2 regions of the Dorea sp. BIOML-A1 genome follow, and region 2 is predicted to be linked to the other one. Evidence: predicted binding sites of a transcription regulator. Region 2 holds the regulator's gene; the other holds the start of a gene.
The links. The regulator HrcA, encoded in region 2, represses chaperone genes, less so after heat shock. The targets are predictions, from matches to a motif close to TGTTAGCACTCNNNNNNNNNGAGTGCTAACA.
Positions count from the first base shown of each region.

Region 1: a site for HrcA is predicted at 2,443-2,473, ahead of GT508_RS05915 (Hsp20/alpha crystallin family protein). Genes of this name have one in related genera too.

Region 1 is NZ_WWSA01000010.1:43,277-46,881, reverse strand. It holds gene trpS (tryptophan--tRNA ligase) at 1-498, opposite strand, end outside; gene GT508_RS05920 (DnaJ C-terminal domain-containing protein) at 688-1,701, opposite strand; gene GT508_RS05915 (Hsp20/alpha crystallin family protein) at 1,812-2,264, opposite strand; gene GT508_RS05910 (ABC transporter ATP-binding protein) at 2,642-3,605, opposite strand, start outside.
Region 2 is NZ_WWSA01000042.1:4,348-7,952, reverse strand. It holds gene dnaK (molecular chaperone DnaK) at 1-536, opposite strand, end outside; gene grpE (nucleotide exchange factor GrpE) at 592-1,194, opposite strand; gene hrcA (heat-inducible transcriptional repressor HrcA) at 1,231-2,286, opposite strand; gene GT508_RS13175 (replication-associated recombination protein A) at 2,445-3,605, opposite strand, start outside.

The sequences.
Region 1 (3,605 bases), on a different contig from region 2:
CACGATCTCTTTACACTGCTCGATCATCGGCATCTGGTCTTCTCCAACCGGAACTGTTGTTGCACGGAATGCTGTAATATCGGCAGCCTGGCTGATCGGGTAACAGAAGAAGCCTACCGGGATACTTGCTTCAAAGTTTCTCTGCTTGATCTCTGCTTTTACCGTAGGGTTTCTCTGCACTCTGGATACTGTAACCAGATTCATATAATAGAATGTTAATTCTGTAAGCTCAGGAACCATTGACTGGATAAAAATGTGACATTTCTCAGGATCGATTCCACAAGCCAGATAATCCAGTGCTACGTTCATGATGTTCTGACGTACTTTTTCCGGATGTTCGGCGTTATCTGTCAGTGCCTGCGCATCTGCAATCATAATATAGATCTCATCATATTCTCCTGAATTCTGTAATTTTACACGTTCTTTTAATGAACCTACATAATGACCAACGTGAAGACGTCCTGTCGGGCGGTCACCTGTTAAAATAATCTTGCTCATCTTACTTATCTCCTTAGCATATATTTTCATAACCTGTATGGAAATACAGATTCTTTGTCCTAATTCTTTTATTATAATTCTTTCTAAAGAGAGCGTCAATACAGAAAAAAATGCATCCTTCTACCTTCCGGATCCAAGCTGGATTCTTCTGATAAAACAATGCATTTATTCTATATTTATATTTAAAATTTATGCTGCTCCCCGGCTTCCGTTCCTGCATGCAGCTTCAAATTCTTTTAATTTTCTCTTAGCTTCGTTACTGAGATTCTTTGGTACATCTATCTGAACAGTCACATACTGATCTCCATATCTTCCTGCATCCTTCATAGACACGATTCCTTTACCTTTTAGCCGGATCTTCGTTCCGGACTGCGTTCCCGGATTGATCTTGCAGACCACTCTTCCGGTAAGTGTCTGTACCACTGCTTCTCCTCCCAGCACTGCTGTAGTAAACGGAATCGTGACTTTTGAATATACATCCATATCTTTTCGTTCGAATCCCGGACGTTTACCGACTCTGACTTTTAATAACAGATCTCCTGCTTTACCTCCGGACACTCCCGGCATTCCTTTTCCTCTCAGACGGATGCTTTTTCCGTCGCTGATACCTGCCGGAATATGCACTTTCAATGATTTTCCTGCCACATTGCTGCCCTGTGCATCTGACAGCCGGATAACTTTATCTCCACCGAATGCAGCCTCATCAAATGTTACATCTATTTCAGCTGTCACATCGGAACCATCCTGCCGGAAATTTCCGCCACCGCTAAATCCTTTTCCGAATCCTTCAAATCCGTGAAAGCCACTTCCTGCTCCTTCCGAGAATCCACCGCCGAATATATTCTTCAGGATGTCATCCATATCGCCGCCTTCAAAATGATATTCATGAAAACTCCCATTCGGTCCGTTATAGCTATAGGTGCCGCCTCCCGGTTCACTTCCATAACCGTAAGCTCCACTGCCCCCGGCACTGCCGTCAAAAGCTGCGTGGCCAAACTGATCATACAATTTCTTTTTTTCCGGATCACTCAGCACATTATAGGCTTCCGTTGCTTCCTTGAACTTCTCTTCCGCCTGTGCATTTCCGGCATTGGTATCCGGGTGGTATTTCTTGGCCAGTTTACGATATGCTCTTTTGATCGTTCCCTTGTCTGCACTCCTGCTGATTCCAAGAACATCATAATAATCTCTTTTTGCCGCCATTGTTCTCCCTCCCGTCATTTGCTTTTCTATATGTGTTTTTATGATATGATACCCCACAGGCTCAATACCTGTGGGGTACCATCACTCTTTTTTATGTCTATGAGCTTTCATTAACCTTCAATTGAAATGTAATGTTTCTTCTCTTCTACCGGTTTTGCTTCCTCTTTCGGAACACTGAATGAAAGGATTCCACTTTCATATTTCGGATGTACATCCTCTACCGTTACATGTTTTCCTACATAGAAGCTTCTGCTCATGCTGCCCGCATAACGTTCTTTTCTGATATAGTTACCTTTCTTATCTTCCTCGTCTTTATCCAGTCCTTTAGCTGCACTGACGGTAAGTACACCGTCTTTCAGTTCCATCTGGATCTCATCTTTCTTAAATCCCGGAAGATCAATATCAATCTCGTATGCATTTCCGGTCTCTTTTACATCTGTCTTCATCAGATTCTTAGCATGTTTTCCATACAGTTCTTTGTCGACATTCGGAAATGTCGGGAATGAAAAATCATCCATAAAGTCATCAAATAAGTTTTCTCCAAAAATACTAGGCATCATCATAAGTCATATCTCCTTCCAAATGATAAAAAATATATTATTTGCACGTTCGGAGAATTCCGAGGTGTTGTTTACTAAAACTTCAGGATTCCAGATTTCAAATCATCTATGAATGCTGTCTGCTTCATATCTTTGATTCTTTTTCTCTCTTCCTTTGTTCTATTTGTACTATAGCACCTAATATTAGCACTGTCAACACTTGAGTGCTAATTTTTTGAGATTTTTTTTGCAAACCTTGATTCCAACGGTTTTCAGTGCTTTTTCCATATTACTTTATTGAATATCCCTCATTCTGCCTATATAAGTGAAACTTAACGAAACTTAAATTAAATCTCTTTCAGACAATTCAATTTGGATATTCACCAACTGTGGATTATTTCTCAGTGCACCAGTTTCCAGCTTACCGCCTGCTGCCTTGCATCCACAAATCTCTTATAAATACCTTCCTGCTTCATTAGTTGCTCATGTATTCCCTGCTGCACAATTCGTCCTTTGTCAACAACCACAATCTGGTCTGCATGTCTGACTGTTTTTAATCTGTGGGCAATCATAATAATCGTTTTTTCCTTTGTAAGTGCATCTACTGCATCCATCAGCTCCTTTTCATTCTCCGGATCAACATTTGCCGTTGCTTCATCCAATATGACGATTGGCGCATCCTTCATAATCGCTCTGGCTATCGAAATACGCTGCTTCTCACCACCGGAAAGTGTGGCTCCTCCTTCTCCGATCACTGTGTTGTATCCATTCGGAAGTTTGCTGATGAAATCATGACAACATGCTTTCTTCGCCGCTTCCACCACTTCCTCATGACTTGCATCCTGGCGTCCGAATTTAATATTATTCTCAATGGTGTCTGCGAACAAATACACCGACTGAAATACAAATGAGAAATTACTCATCAGACTGTTCATGCTGTAGTCTTTTACATTCACGCCTCCAAGTGTCACTTCCCCGGAATCCACATCCCAAAATCTGGCAATCAGATTGCAAAGTGTTGATTTTCCTCCACCAGATGGTCCAACGATTGCTGTCGTCGTTTTCTGCGGAATAGAGAGCGATATATCATCAATGATCTTCCGTTTGTCATAAGAAAACGAAACACTAGAAAGTCTGATATCGTAATTTTCCGGCTGTATTTCTTTACCGTCGATATCCATGGTATCCAGCTCCAATATTGCATTTGCTTTATCTACACATACGCTTACCACATGTAAAAGAGATGAATAATTCCCTGCACATTCCAGACTGGCATAAAGCATAAATGCTGAGATTGTCATACCAATTGCATAGACCGCACTCATAGTTCCATTAATATAAAAATATGCACTGCACGCTACGATT
Region 2 (3,605 bases):
ACTGATACATCGAATGTACCACCACCAAGGTCATATACCATGATCTTCTGTTCTTTCTCGTTGTCAAGTCCATATGCAAGTGCTGCTGCTGTCGGCTCGTTGATGATACGTTTTACATCAAGACCGGCGATCTTACCAGCATCCTTTGTTGCCTGACGCTGAGCATCGTTGAAGTAAGCAGGTACTGTGATAACAGCCTCTGTTACTTTCTCTCCGAGGTATCCTTCTGCATCTGCTTTCAATTTCTGAAGGATCATTGCTGAAATCTCCTGTGGAGAATATTTCTTATCTTCAATTGTTACCTTATAGTCGGTTCCCATCTCTCTCTTGATAGAAGAGATTGTTCTCTCTGCATTTGTTACTGCCTGACGTTTTGCAGGTTCTCCGACAAGACGCTCACCAGTCTTTGTAAATGCAACTACAGATGGTGTTGTTCTTGCGCCTTCTGTGTTGGCGATAACTGTCGGCTGTCCACCTTCCATTACGGCTACGCAACTGTTTGTTGTTCCTAAGTCAATACCTATAATTTTACCCATGATAAATTTCCTCCTGTATTATTCTTTATTCTGATAATTGTGAATATGCTTGTTTCTAGTTTGCTACTTTTACCATGCTGTGTCTTACGACCGAATCACGGTATGTGTAACCTTTCTGAAATTCTTCGGCAACAATATTTTCACCAAAGTTTTCGTCTTCCACATGCATCACCGCATTGTGGAAATTCGGATCAAACGGCTGACCTACTGCTTCAATAGGCTTCACCTCTATTCCTTCAAGTGTGGTAACAAGGTGTTTGTATACCTTTTCCATTCCCTGAACGAACGGATCTTCTTTTTCTTCTTCCTTTACCGCATCTAATCCTCTTTCGAAGTTATCTACAACCGGAAGAATCTTTTCTATGATATCTTTCGCTCCAACTTCATACATCTGGGACTTTTCCTTTTCTGTACGTTTGCGGAAGTTATCAAACTCTGCCATCTGACGAGTAAGCTTATCTGTCAGTTCTTCTATCTTCTCGTCCTTTTTATCTTTCTTTTTACCAAATAATTTTTTGCCAGTTTTCTTTTCTGCATCCTCTTTGGCTTCTTCGCTTCCGGCTTCTTCGGAAGTTTCTTCTGTCTCCTCCGCCTCAGCTTCTGCAGATTCAGTCTCAGCTGCAGACTTTTTGGCTTCTTCCACAGCTTCTTTTACCATATCTTCCTGGCTTTTTTCCTGCTTATTCTCCAAGGGTTATTCCACCTTTCTATCATTCTTATGAAACATCTGATCCAGTTCTGTCTGGAGACGCTTCATAGATTTTAAAACATGCTCATAATCCATACGTTTCGGTCCGATAATTCCTATCGTTCCTTTCATACCATCTCCCAGCTCATACGTTGCGGTTACCACACTGCAGTCCCGCATGGTCTGTACCGGCGTCTCATCACCGATATATACCTGGATTCCGGTATTGTCTTCCTTTGCCAGGGTCTGGGTTACCAGCTCGGATAACTGCTGTTTTTCTTCAAATGCACTGATGATCTCCTGTGCACTCTGGTTATCACTCAGCTCCGGATATTTAAAAATGTTCGTTGCACCGCTTGTATAAATCTGCATGTCATCATCCAGATGAATGGCATCCGCAACTGCATCCAGAACATATCCGACTACCTGACTGTGGATTCCTGCCTGCTCTTTCAATCTGGCGATCAGACCCAGGTTGATCTCTTCAATCGCCATGCCGTTGAGTGTTGTATTCAGCAGCATGTTTAACTTCAGCAGATTCTCATTACTGATCGGTTCGTCAATGTTGATGATCTTGTTCTTGATCACATTGCCGCCCAGTACAATAACTGCAATCACCTGTTCCTCATCTACCATAGACAACTGAATGAACTTAATCTTATTCGAATTGTTCATCGGAGTGGAAACCATCGTTGCATAATTCGTATTCGTTGCAAGAACCCTTGCCGCCTGTTTCAGAAGCTGATCCATCTTGTCAGCCTTATCAAGCATCTGCTCCTGCATCTCATTTAATTCCTGCTCTTTCTCCTCCATCAGCATGTCTACATAGAGCCTGTATCCTTTGTCCGAAGGAATACGTCCTGCTGACGTATGAGGCTGGATGATATATCCCATCTCTTCCAGATCAGCCATCTCATTACGAATCGTTGCTGAACTTAAATTCAGATCCGTATATTTGGAAATTGTTCTGGAACCAACCGGTTCTCCCGTCTCCAGATAATTCTGAATGACTGCATGAAGTATTTTCAGTTTTCTTTCACTCAGTTCTTCATGATTTATCACCGGTACCTCCTCCTTTCGGCTTTAGGTTATTAGCACTCTTTATATCTGAGTGCTAACACCTTTCGACTATTAAGATAGCACTCCCGCATATTTTTGTCAACACTGTTTAGATATTTTTTAGAAAGAGGATACTCCGGTCAATAAATAACATCCCGGAATTACTGATTCTTCCGAATATACTGCATCCACTCTTTAATCTCCCTCTCATGCCCATTCTCACTCGGCACATAGAATTTTTCTCCGGCGATCTCGTCCGGAAGATATTGTTGTTCTACATAATGATGTGGATAATCATGGGCATATTTATACCCTGTACCATGTCCAAGCTTCTGCGCCCCTTTATAGTGCGCATCCTGCAGATGTGACGGAACCGTTGTCTTTGTGCGTTTCACACTTGCCATTGCATCAAAAATTGCATTGCATGCGGCATTACTCTTTGGAGCAGTCGCTACATAAGTGACTGCCTGTGAAAGGATGATCTGTGCTTCCGGCATACCGATCCTTTCGACCGCCTGAGACGCAGATACTGCTACCGTAAGTGCCATCGGATCTGCATTTCCGACGTCTTCCGATGCACAGATCATAATACGCCTGGCTATGAACTTGATATCTTCTCCTGCATACAGCATTTTTGCAAGATAATACACTGCCGCATCCGGATCAGAACCCCGCATACTTTTGATAAATGCAGAGATCGTATCGTAATGATTATCCCCGGTCTTATCGTATTTGACTACCCGTTTCTGAATACATTCGGATGCAACATCCAGTGTTATGTGAATCTTTCCGTCTGCCCCTCGTTCTGTTGTCAGGATACCAAGCTCAACCGCATTCAATGCACTTCTGGCATCCCCGCCGGAAATATCTGCAAGAAATTCCAATGCATCTTCCTCTATCACTGCCTGATAACTTCCCATGCCTTTTACCGTGTCATAGACCGCCCTCGTGATCAGCGTCTTAATATCTTCTTTCGCAAGCGGCTGCAACTCAAAAATGCTCGATCTGGAAAGCAGCGCCCCATTTACTTCAAAATACGGATTTTCCGTCGTTGCACCGATCAGGATGATCGTACCATCCTCCACAAACGGAAGCAGATAATCCTGTTGTCCTTTATTAAATCTGTGGATCTCATCTACGAACAGGATGGTCTTCTTCCGGTACATTCCCTGCATCTCTTTTGCCTTGGCAATCACTTCTTCCATATCTTTTTTACCCGCAGTCGTTGCATTGATCTGGGTAAATTCCGCACTGGTCGTGTTGGCAATTACTTTGGCAAGCGTGGTCTTCCCAGTTCCCGGAGGACCATAAAAAATGACTGA